One region of the Cellulosimicrobium sp. BMG9.23 genome, then DNA from elsewhere that is predicted to be linked to it. Evidence: riboswitches for the same ligand, from Rfam matches in the RefSeq annotation. Region 1 holds a riboswitch; the other holds the start of a gene.
The links. A riboswitch is a leader RNA that binds a small molecule or an ion and turns the genes downstream of it on or off. The one in region 1 is predicted to bind cyclic di-AMP.
Positions count from the first base shown of each region.

Region 2: another riboswitch for cyclic di-AMP. It lies ahead of AC4H2G_RS11225 (C40 family peptidase); the one in region 1 lies ahead of AC4H2G_RS19400 (C40 family peptidase).

Region 1 is NZ_JBZGBZ010000011.1:147,217-150,614, forward strand. Features, by position in the region: gene serC (phosphoserine transaminase) at 1-339, opposite strand, end outside; gene AC4H2G_RS19395 (iron-dependent transcriptional repressor DtxR) at 563-1,273, shown strand; cyclic di-AMP (ydaO/yuaA leader) riboswitch at 1,464-1,624, shown strand; gene AC4H2G_RS19400 (C40 family peptidase) at 1,675-2,436, shown strand; gene AC4H2G_RS19405 (universal stress protein) at 2,611-3,398, shown strand, end outside.
Region 2 is NZ_JBZGBZ010000006.1:89,564-92,961, reverse strand. Features, by position in the region: gene AC4H2G_RS11230 (heavy metal translocating P-type ATPase) at 1-1,076, opposite strand, end outside; gene AC4H2G_RS11225 (C40 family peptidase) at 1,187-1,990, opposite strand; cyclic di-AMP (ydaO/yuaA leader) riboswitch at 1,990-2,148, opposite strand; gene AC4H2G_RS11220 (F510_1955 family glycosylhydrolase) at 2,298-3,185, opposite strand; gene AC4H2G_RS11215 (DUF305 domain-containing protein) at 3,297-3,398, opposite strand, start outside.

The DNA of each region.
Region 1 (3,398 bases):
GAACTCGCCGAACGCCGCGTGCTGCGCCTTGCGGCGCACGAGGCAGGCCGTCGCGACGTCCCAGAACGTCGTGGAGCCGCCGTTGCCCAGGACGACCTCGTACCCCTCGGGGAGGTCGAACAGCTCGGCGAGCCCCTCGCGCGTGCGCCGCACGAGCGACTTCACGGGGGCCTGGCGGTGGGACGTGCCGAGGAGCGAGGCGCCGGCGTCGGACACGGCACGCACCTGGGCGGCGCGCACCTTGCTGGGCCCGGACCCGAACCGGCCGTCGGCCGGGAGCAGGTCCGCGGGGATCGTGATCGGGGAGGTGGCGTCGGCGGGGATCGCGTGCTCGGTCACAGCGTCACCCTACGCGCGCGCGGTGCGTGAGAACGGCGTCGTCCACCGTGCCACCGGGCGCCCGACGGCGGGGTCGTGCGACGGCGTGCGTTCGCCCGGATTTTCCCCGGAACGCGTCAGGGGATCGCCATAGACTGTCCTCACCGGTCCGCCGGCGCGGGCGGGGGTGCCCTGCGAGGCGGAGCAGCAGACGGCCCGGGCCGAAGGACGACAGGAGCGCGACGTGACCGATCTGATCGATACCACCGAGATGTATCTCAAGACGATCTACGAGCTCGTCGAGGAGGGCATCACACCCCTCCGGGCGCGCATCGCGGAGCGCCTCGGGCACTCGGGCCCCACGGTGTCGCAGACGGTCGCGCGCATGGAGCGCGACGGACTCGTCGTCGTCACGGGGGACCGGCACCTCGAGCTGACGCCGGCGGGCAACGACAAGGCGACGCGCGTGATGCGCAAGCACCGCCTCGCGGAGCGGCTGCTCACCGACGTCATCAAGCTCGACTGGGAGCACGTGCACACGGAGGCGTGCCGCTGGGAGCACGTCATGAGCGAGCTCGTCGAGGAGCGGCTCATCGGGCTCCTCGACCACCCGCACTTCGACCCCTACGGGAACCCCATCCCGGGGCTCGCCGAGCTGGGCGAGCAGTTCGAGGGCGTGGAGTTCCTCGACGGCGTCGTGCCGCTGCCTGCGTACGTCGCGCAGCGCCGCGCGGCGGGTGACGAGGAGATCGAGGTCGTCCTCCAGCGCATCGCCGAGCCGATCCAGGTCGACGTCGAGCTGCTCGCGCGGTTCGCGGAGGCCGGAGTGCTCCCGCGCCGGACGCTCGTGGTGCGCCCGGCGATCGGCGGCCTCGTCGTCCAGGGCAAGGGTTCCGAGCTCGTCCTGGACCTGCCCGAGGAGATCGCGCGTCACCTGTTCGTCGCCCAGGCCTGACCCGAGCCGCCCATCGGGGTAGCGCTCCCACGGAGCGCTGACCAGCATGGACACGCTCTCGTCGGCGGCTGCTCCCGAGCGTCGTGATGGGAACGTGACATTTGGCAGGGTGTCCTGTACGGTCGGTGCTGCTCCATCGGAAGACCTGTCCGGCGGAGTCCTCGAGCGGAACGCCTAACCCTGTCGCTGCCCGAGGTTCACGACAACCCGACGACAGGGACGGGGGACCCAAATCCGGGCGCTGGAGACAGCGTCCTTGGGGTGAAGCCCGACGGACCTCGGTCCGTCAGGCCGGGTGTTTCTCCCACCCGAACCCGACAGCTGACCTCGCAGGCGTCCAGGAGAGGCAACACGTGACCGTGAGCACGACTCGCGCCCGCCACCGCGCGGCGCGGCGTCCTATGACGCCACTCAGCACCATCGCCCAGGCAGCCTCGGACCAGATGTCGACCGTCGGGCGCCGCACAGCCGTCGTCGCCGCGTCCTCCGGTCTCATCGTCTCGATGATCGGCGCCGCCGCCCCCGCGACCGCTGCCCCCGTCGACTCGGAGCCGAAGCTCAACTCGGTCGACCTCAGCGCCCTGACCGCGCAGGCGCGGCAGGCCCTCGAGGCCGCACCGGCCGTGACGGTCGCCGCGGACGCCGCGTTCTCGATCGAGGCCGCACCGGTGACGGTGACCCCGGCCCCCGAGCCGGAGCCGGAGCCGGAGCCCGAGCCCGTCGTCGAGCGGACCCAGAGCACCAGCCGCACGCAGGAGCGTCAGTCGACGCAGACCGAGGCCGAGGCGCCTGCCCAGGAGGAGGCCGCGGTCTCCGTCCCGGCGTCGGCCTACGGCAGCTCGATCGTCTCGATCGCGGCGCGCTACGTCGGCGTCCCGTACGTCTACGGCGGCACCACGCCCGACGGCTTCGACTGCTCCGGCTTCACGAGCTATGTCTACGCGCAGGTCGGCATCAGCCTTCCCCGCACGTCGGGCGCGCAGGGCTCCGTCGGCACCAAGGTCCCGCGCTCCGAGGCGCAGCCGGGCGACCTGATCTGGACGCCGGGCCACATCTCGATCTACGCCGGCGACAACATGCAGATCGACGCTCCGCGTCCGGGCAAGACCATCCAGTTCCGTCAGATCTGGCAGTCGAACCCGACGTTCATCCGCGTCGCCTGATCGCAGGCACAGCACAGCACGTCACACGAGCCCCGTCCCTCCGCGAGTCGTCGCGTAGGGGCGGGGTTCGTGGCATTCTTGACTCGTTCGTGACCTGTGGTGGAGGCTCTGCCCAGGGCGCCTCGGCGACGTCGGTCGCCGGACGGCACGCGGCCGTCGAGAGGAGAGTCACTGATGACCCGCACGGAAACCGTCCTGGTCGGCGTCGACGGGTCGGCACCCAGCCTGCACGCCCTCGACTGGGCCGCCGCGTACGCCCTGCGCGTCGGTTGGTCGCTCCACGTGGTCTGCACCTACTCGCTGCCGTCGTTCACCGCCGCGTCGCTCGACGGCGGGTACGCAGCCCTCGACGACAGCGCCATCCAGGAGGGTGCCCGCGCGGTGCTCGAGGAAGCGCGGGCGCGCGCCGACGCCGCAGGGGTGCGCGTCACCGCGACGGTCACGACGGGCGACGCCGCGGGCGTGCTCGTCGAGATGTCCCGCGAGCACTCGCTCGTCGTCGTCGGCACCCGCGGCCGCGGCGGCTTCACCGAGCGGCTGCTCGGCACCGTGTCCTCAGCGCTCCCGGCGCACGCGCACTGCCCGACGGTCGTCGTCCCGTTCCGCGCGCGGACCAAGGGCGACGACGTGACGACCGAGGAGCTCCCGGTGGTCACCCCGCTGCGCCGCATCGTCGTGGGCGTGGACGGGTCGCCGTCGGCAGAGATCGCCCTGCGGCACGCGATCCGCCAGGCCCGCGCGTGGGACGCGGAGCTCGTCGCGGTCGCCGGGGTGCCCGTCGGTGCGGGTGCCGGTCTGCTGGCGTGGCTCCCCGCGTCCATCGACCACGAGCAGGTGCTCGCCGACGTCACGGAGGGCCTCAACGTCATCATCGCCCGGCACGAGGCCGAGAACCCCGGGCTGACCATCAAGCGGATCGTGCTCGACGGGACCGGCGCCGAGCTGCTCACCGAGTTCTCCAC
Region 2 (3,398 bases), on a different contig from region 1:
CCGAGGGCGAACCAGAACAGCCACCCAGCCGCGGTGTCCGCCAGACGCTGGGCGCGCGAGGTGGAGTTCTGCGCCTCGGTGACCAGGCGCTGGATACCGGCCAGTGCCGTGTCCTGCCCGACCGCGGTGACCTGCACGCGCAGACCCGAGTCGGTCGCGACGGTGCCGGCCACGACCAGGTCACCGTTGCTGCGGCGCACGGTGCGCGACTCACCGGTGATCATCGACTCGTCCATGCTCGCGGCGCCGTCCACGACCTTGCCGTCGGCCGGGACCCGGCCACCGGGGCGGACCACGACGACATCTCCTACTCGCAGATCGCCAGGCGCTACGGCGACGACGTCATCACCCTCGAGCCGCTCAGCCTCGTCCGGCAGCAACGCGGCCAGGGAGTCCAGGGCGGAGGTCGTCTGCGCCAGGGACCGCATCTCGATCCAGTGGCCGAGCAGCATGATCACGATCAGCAGCGCGAGCTCCCACCAGAAGTCGAGCTGGTGGTCGAGCAGGCCCAGGCTCGCGCCCCACGAGGCGACGAACGCGACGGTGATCGCCAGGCCGATGAGCAGCATCATCCCGGGCTTGCGCGAGCGGACCTCCGAGACCGCGCCCGTCAGGAACGGGCGCCCGCCCCACACGTACATCACCGTGCCGAGCACCGGAGAGACCAGACCAAGACCTGGCACGTCGGGCAGCTCGTACCCGAGGATCATCGCGAACATGCTCGACGTCGCAACCACCGGGACCGCCAGGACGAGCATGATCCAAAACAGCCGGCGGAACTGCCCGACGTGATCACCATGCCCGCCATGCCCACCGTGGCCCTCGTGGCCCTCGTGGCCCTCGTGGCCCTCGTGGCCGGCGGGCTCAGGGTGCCCGTCGTGGCTGCCGTGCTGCGCATGCTCGTGGCCCTGGCTGTGCCGATCGGCGCGTCCAGGGTGCACCTCGCCGTGGTGGCCCGGGTCGGGCGCACCACCCGAGGGGGCCCGGTCGTCGCCGTCGGCGTCGACGGAGGCTGGTGCGGGGTGGTGATGATGGGCCGTGCTCGGTCCATGCTCGTCGTGACCGTGAGGCTTCATGATCGACCTTCCTCTCCTGACAGTGCGACCGGGTACGCCAAGAACACTATACCCCCTAGGGGTATTCCCGCGACGAAGGGCCCCACCTGGCCGGTGGGGCCCTTCACGCGTCAGCCGACGCGGATGTACGTCGGGTTGGACTGCCAGATCTGCCCGTAACGGACGGTCTTGCCAGGTGAGGGTGCCTCGATCTGCATGTTGTCCCCGGCGTAGATGCCGATGTGGCCCGGGCTCCAGATCAGGTCACCGGGTTGTGCCTGGTCGCGGGAGATGACGGTGCCGGCATACCGCTGCTCGGAGGACGTGCGGGGCAGGTTGATGCCGACCTGGGCGTACACGTAGGACGTGAACCCGGAGCAGTCGAACCCTGCCGGTGTGGTGCCGCCCCACTGGTAGGGCACGCCGAGGTACTGCATCGCGTCGCTGACCACGCCCGAGCCCGCCGCGGACGGCGGAGCTTCGACCGGGGCCTGGGCTGCAGCGGTGCCCGCCTGCTCTTGCGGGGCGGGAGCGCGCTCCTGGTTGCGGGACGAGCGGTCCTGGCGTTCCGGCTCCGGCTCCGGTTCGGGCTCGGGTTCGGGCTCGGGGGCGGGGGTGACCGCGACCGGTGCCTGTTCGATCGCGAACGCGGCGTCGGCTGAGACGGTGACCGCTGGGGCGGCGCTGAGCGCCTGGCGGGCCGGCTCGGTCAGCGCGCTCAGGTCGACGCTGGAGACGGCCTTGGGGCGGTCGGTGCTCGGTGCGGCGCTGGCCGGTGCCGCGAACACGGACACGAGCAGGCCAGATCCGGCCGCGAGCAGGGCGCCCTTACGGGCGGTGTTGGCTGCTCCTTCCTGGGCTGCGCGGGCTATCGGGGTCAGGGGTGTGATGGGTCGGTGGGACGCGCGGTGGCGTCCCGGCTTTCGTACGGTCATGGTGTTCTCCTTCGCGCCTGCGGGGTGAGCTGTCGGGTTCGGATCGGAGAGTGACCCGGCCTCACCGCTGGGTGCGGTGCGGCTTCACCCCGAGGGCACCGTGGTGCCCGGTTGAGTGGTTCCCCCGTCCCTGTCATGGGTGTTGGTGGTGTGCTCCAAGAGGTGACAGGGTTCGGCGCTCTCTTGGATCCCTCGCGGATGTCCCGCGAGGAGCATGGGGTGGTTCGCCGCGCGCGACCGTGCGGGCACGGGTGGATCGCGGCAGGTGGGACGGTTCTCGTCTCCCGCCGCGCAATCGACCGGCGTCTCACCCGACCTCCTGGCTCAGCACCGGGTCCCAGCTCGCGCCGAGGTCGTGGCTGGTGAACAGGCCGGTGTCGGTGACGATGAGAATCCACGGCTGGTTCCCGGGGCTGTCGTCGGGCACGTAGGTCATGGCCTGCACCTGGCCGGGAGCGGTTCCGTGCGCGGTCCAAGGCTCCAGGCCTGGGGCGCTGGTCCACACAGTGTCGTTGGTGTCCAGGCCGATCAGCTCGGCCCCGAGCCCTGCCTCGACGAGCGAGAGGGCGGGTGCGTCCCGGTCCGGGGTGAACGTCTGTCCCGCGTCGTGGCTGACCTGTAGGCCTGTCGGTGTGGTGACCAGGACGGTGTCCGGGTCGGCGTCGATGACGTGCACGTCGCGAGCCGGCACGGTTGCCCCCGGTGTCCAGGTCGCTCCGGAGTCGTCGCTGATCAGCAGGCGGGAGGTAGCCGAGTCCAGGCCGACGACGCGCACGGTGCCCGCGCTGGTAGTCGCTGTGCTCAATGCGTGGAAGTCGACCTCCCCGGCTAGGGAGACCTGCTCCCAGGTCGCGGCACCGTCGGTGCTGCGAATCAGGCCCAGGTTGGGCGCCTTCAACTCTGTCTGCTCACCCGGCGCCGGGTGGCCGGAGGCGTAGATGGTGCCATCGACCGCGAGAGTCATGCCCATCGTGTCCTGCCGGCCCTCTCCGGTGCGTTGCGGCCGCACTGGTTCGTCGCCGAACGGACCCGGCACAGTCCACACCCCGGTGTGGGTCGCGACCAAGATGGTGGGGTCGACCGGGCCGACCTGTACGTCGTGCACGTGGCCGAACTCGGCCACGTCCTGCGGCGGCTGGCTCGTGGGGGTGTTCGCAGGTGGCGGAGTCGGGGTGCAGGCAGCCAGCAGCAGCACGGTTCCTGCTGCTGCCCACCTACTCGCCCATCTCTTTAGGTCCATCGAGGCAGTCCTTCGTCAAGGGGCCCACGGTGCGTGCGCGACGCAGCACGCCCCGCGGGGCGAGGGTCACAATGAGGCGAGCAGGTCTTCCATGGTGGAGATCTCGGCCTGCTGGGTGTCGACGATCTGCTGCGCCATCGCGACAGCGTCCTCGTTCCTGCCCTCGGC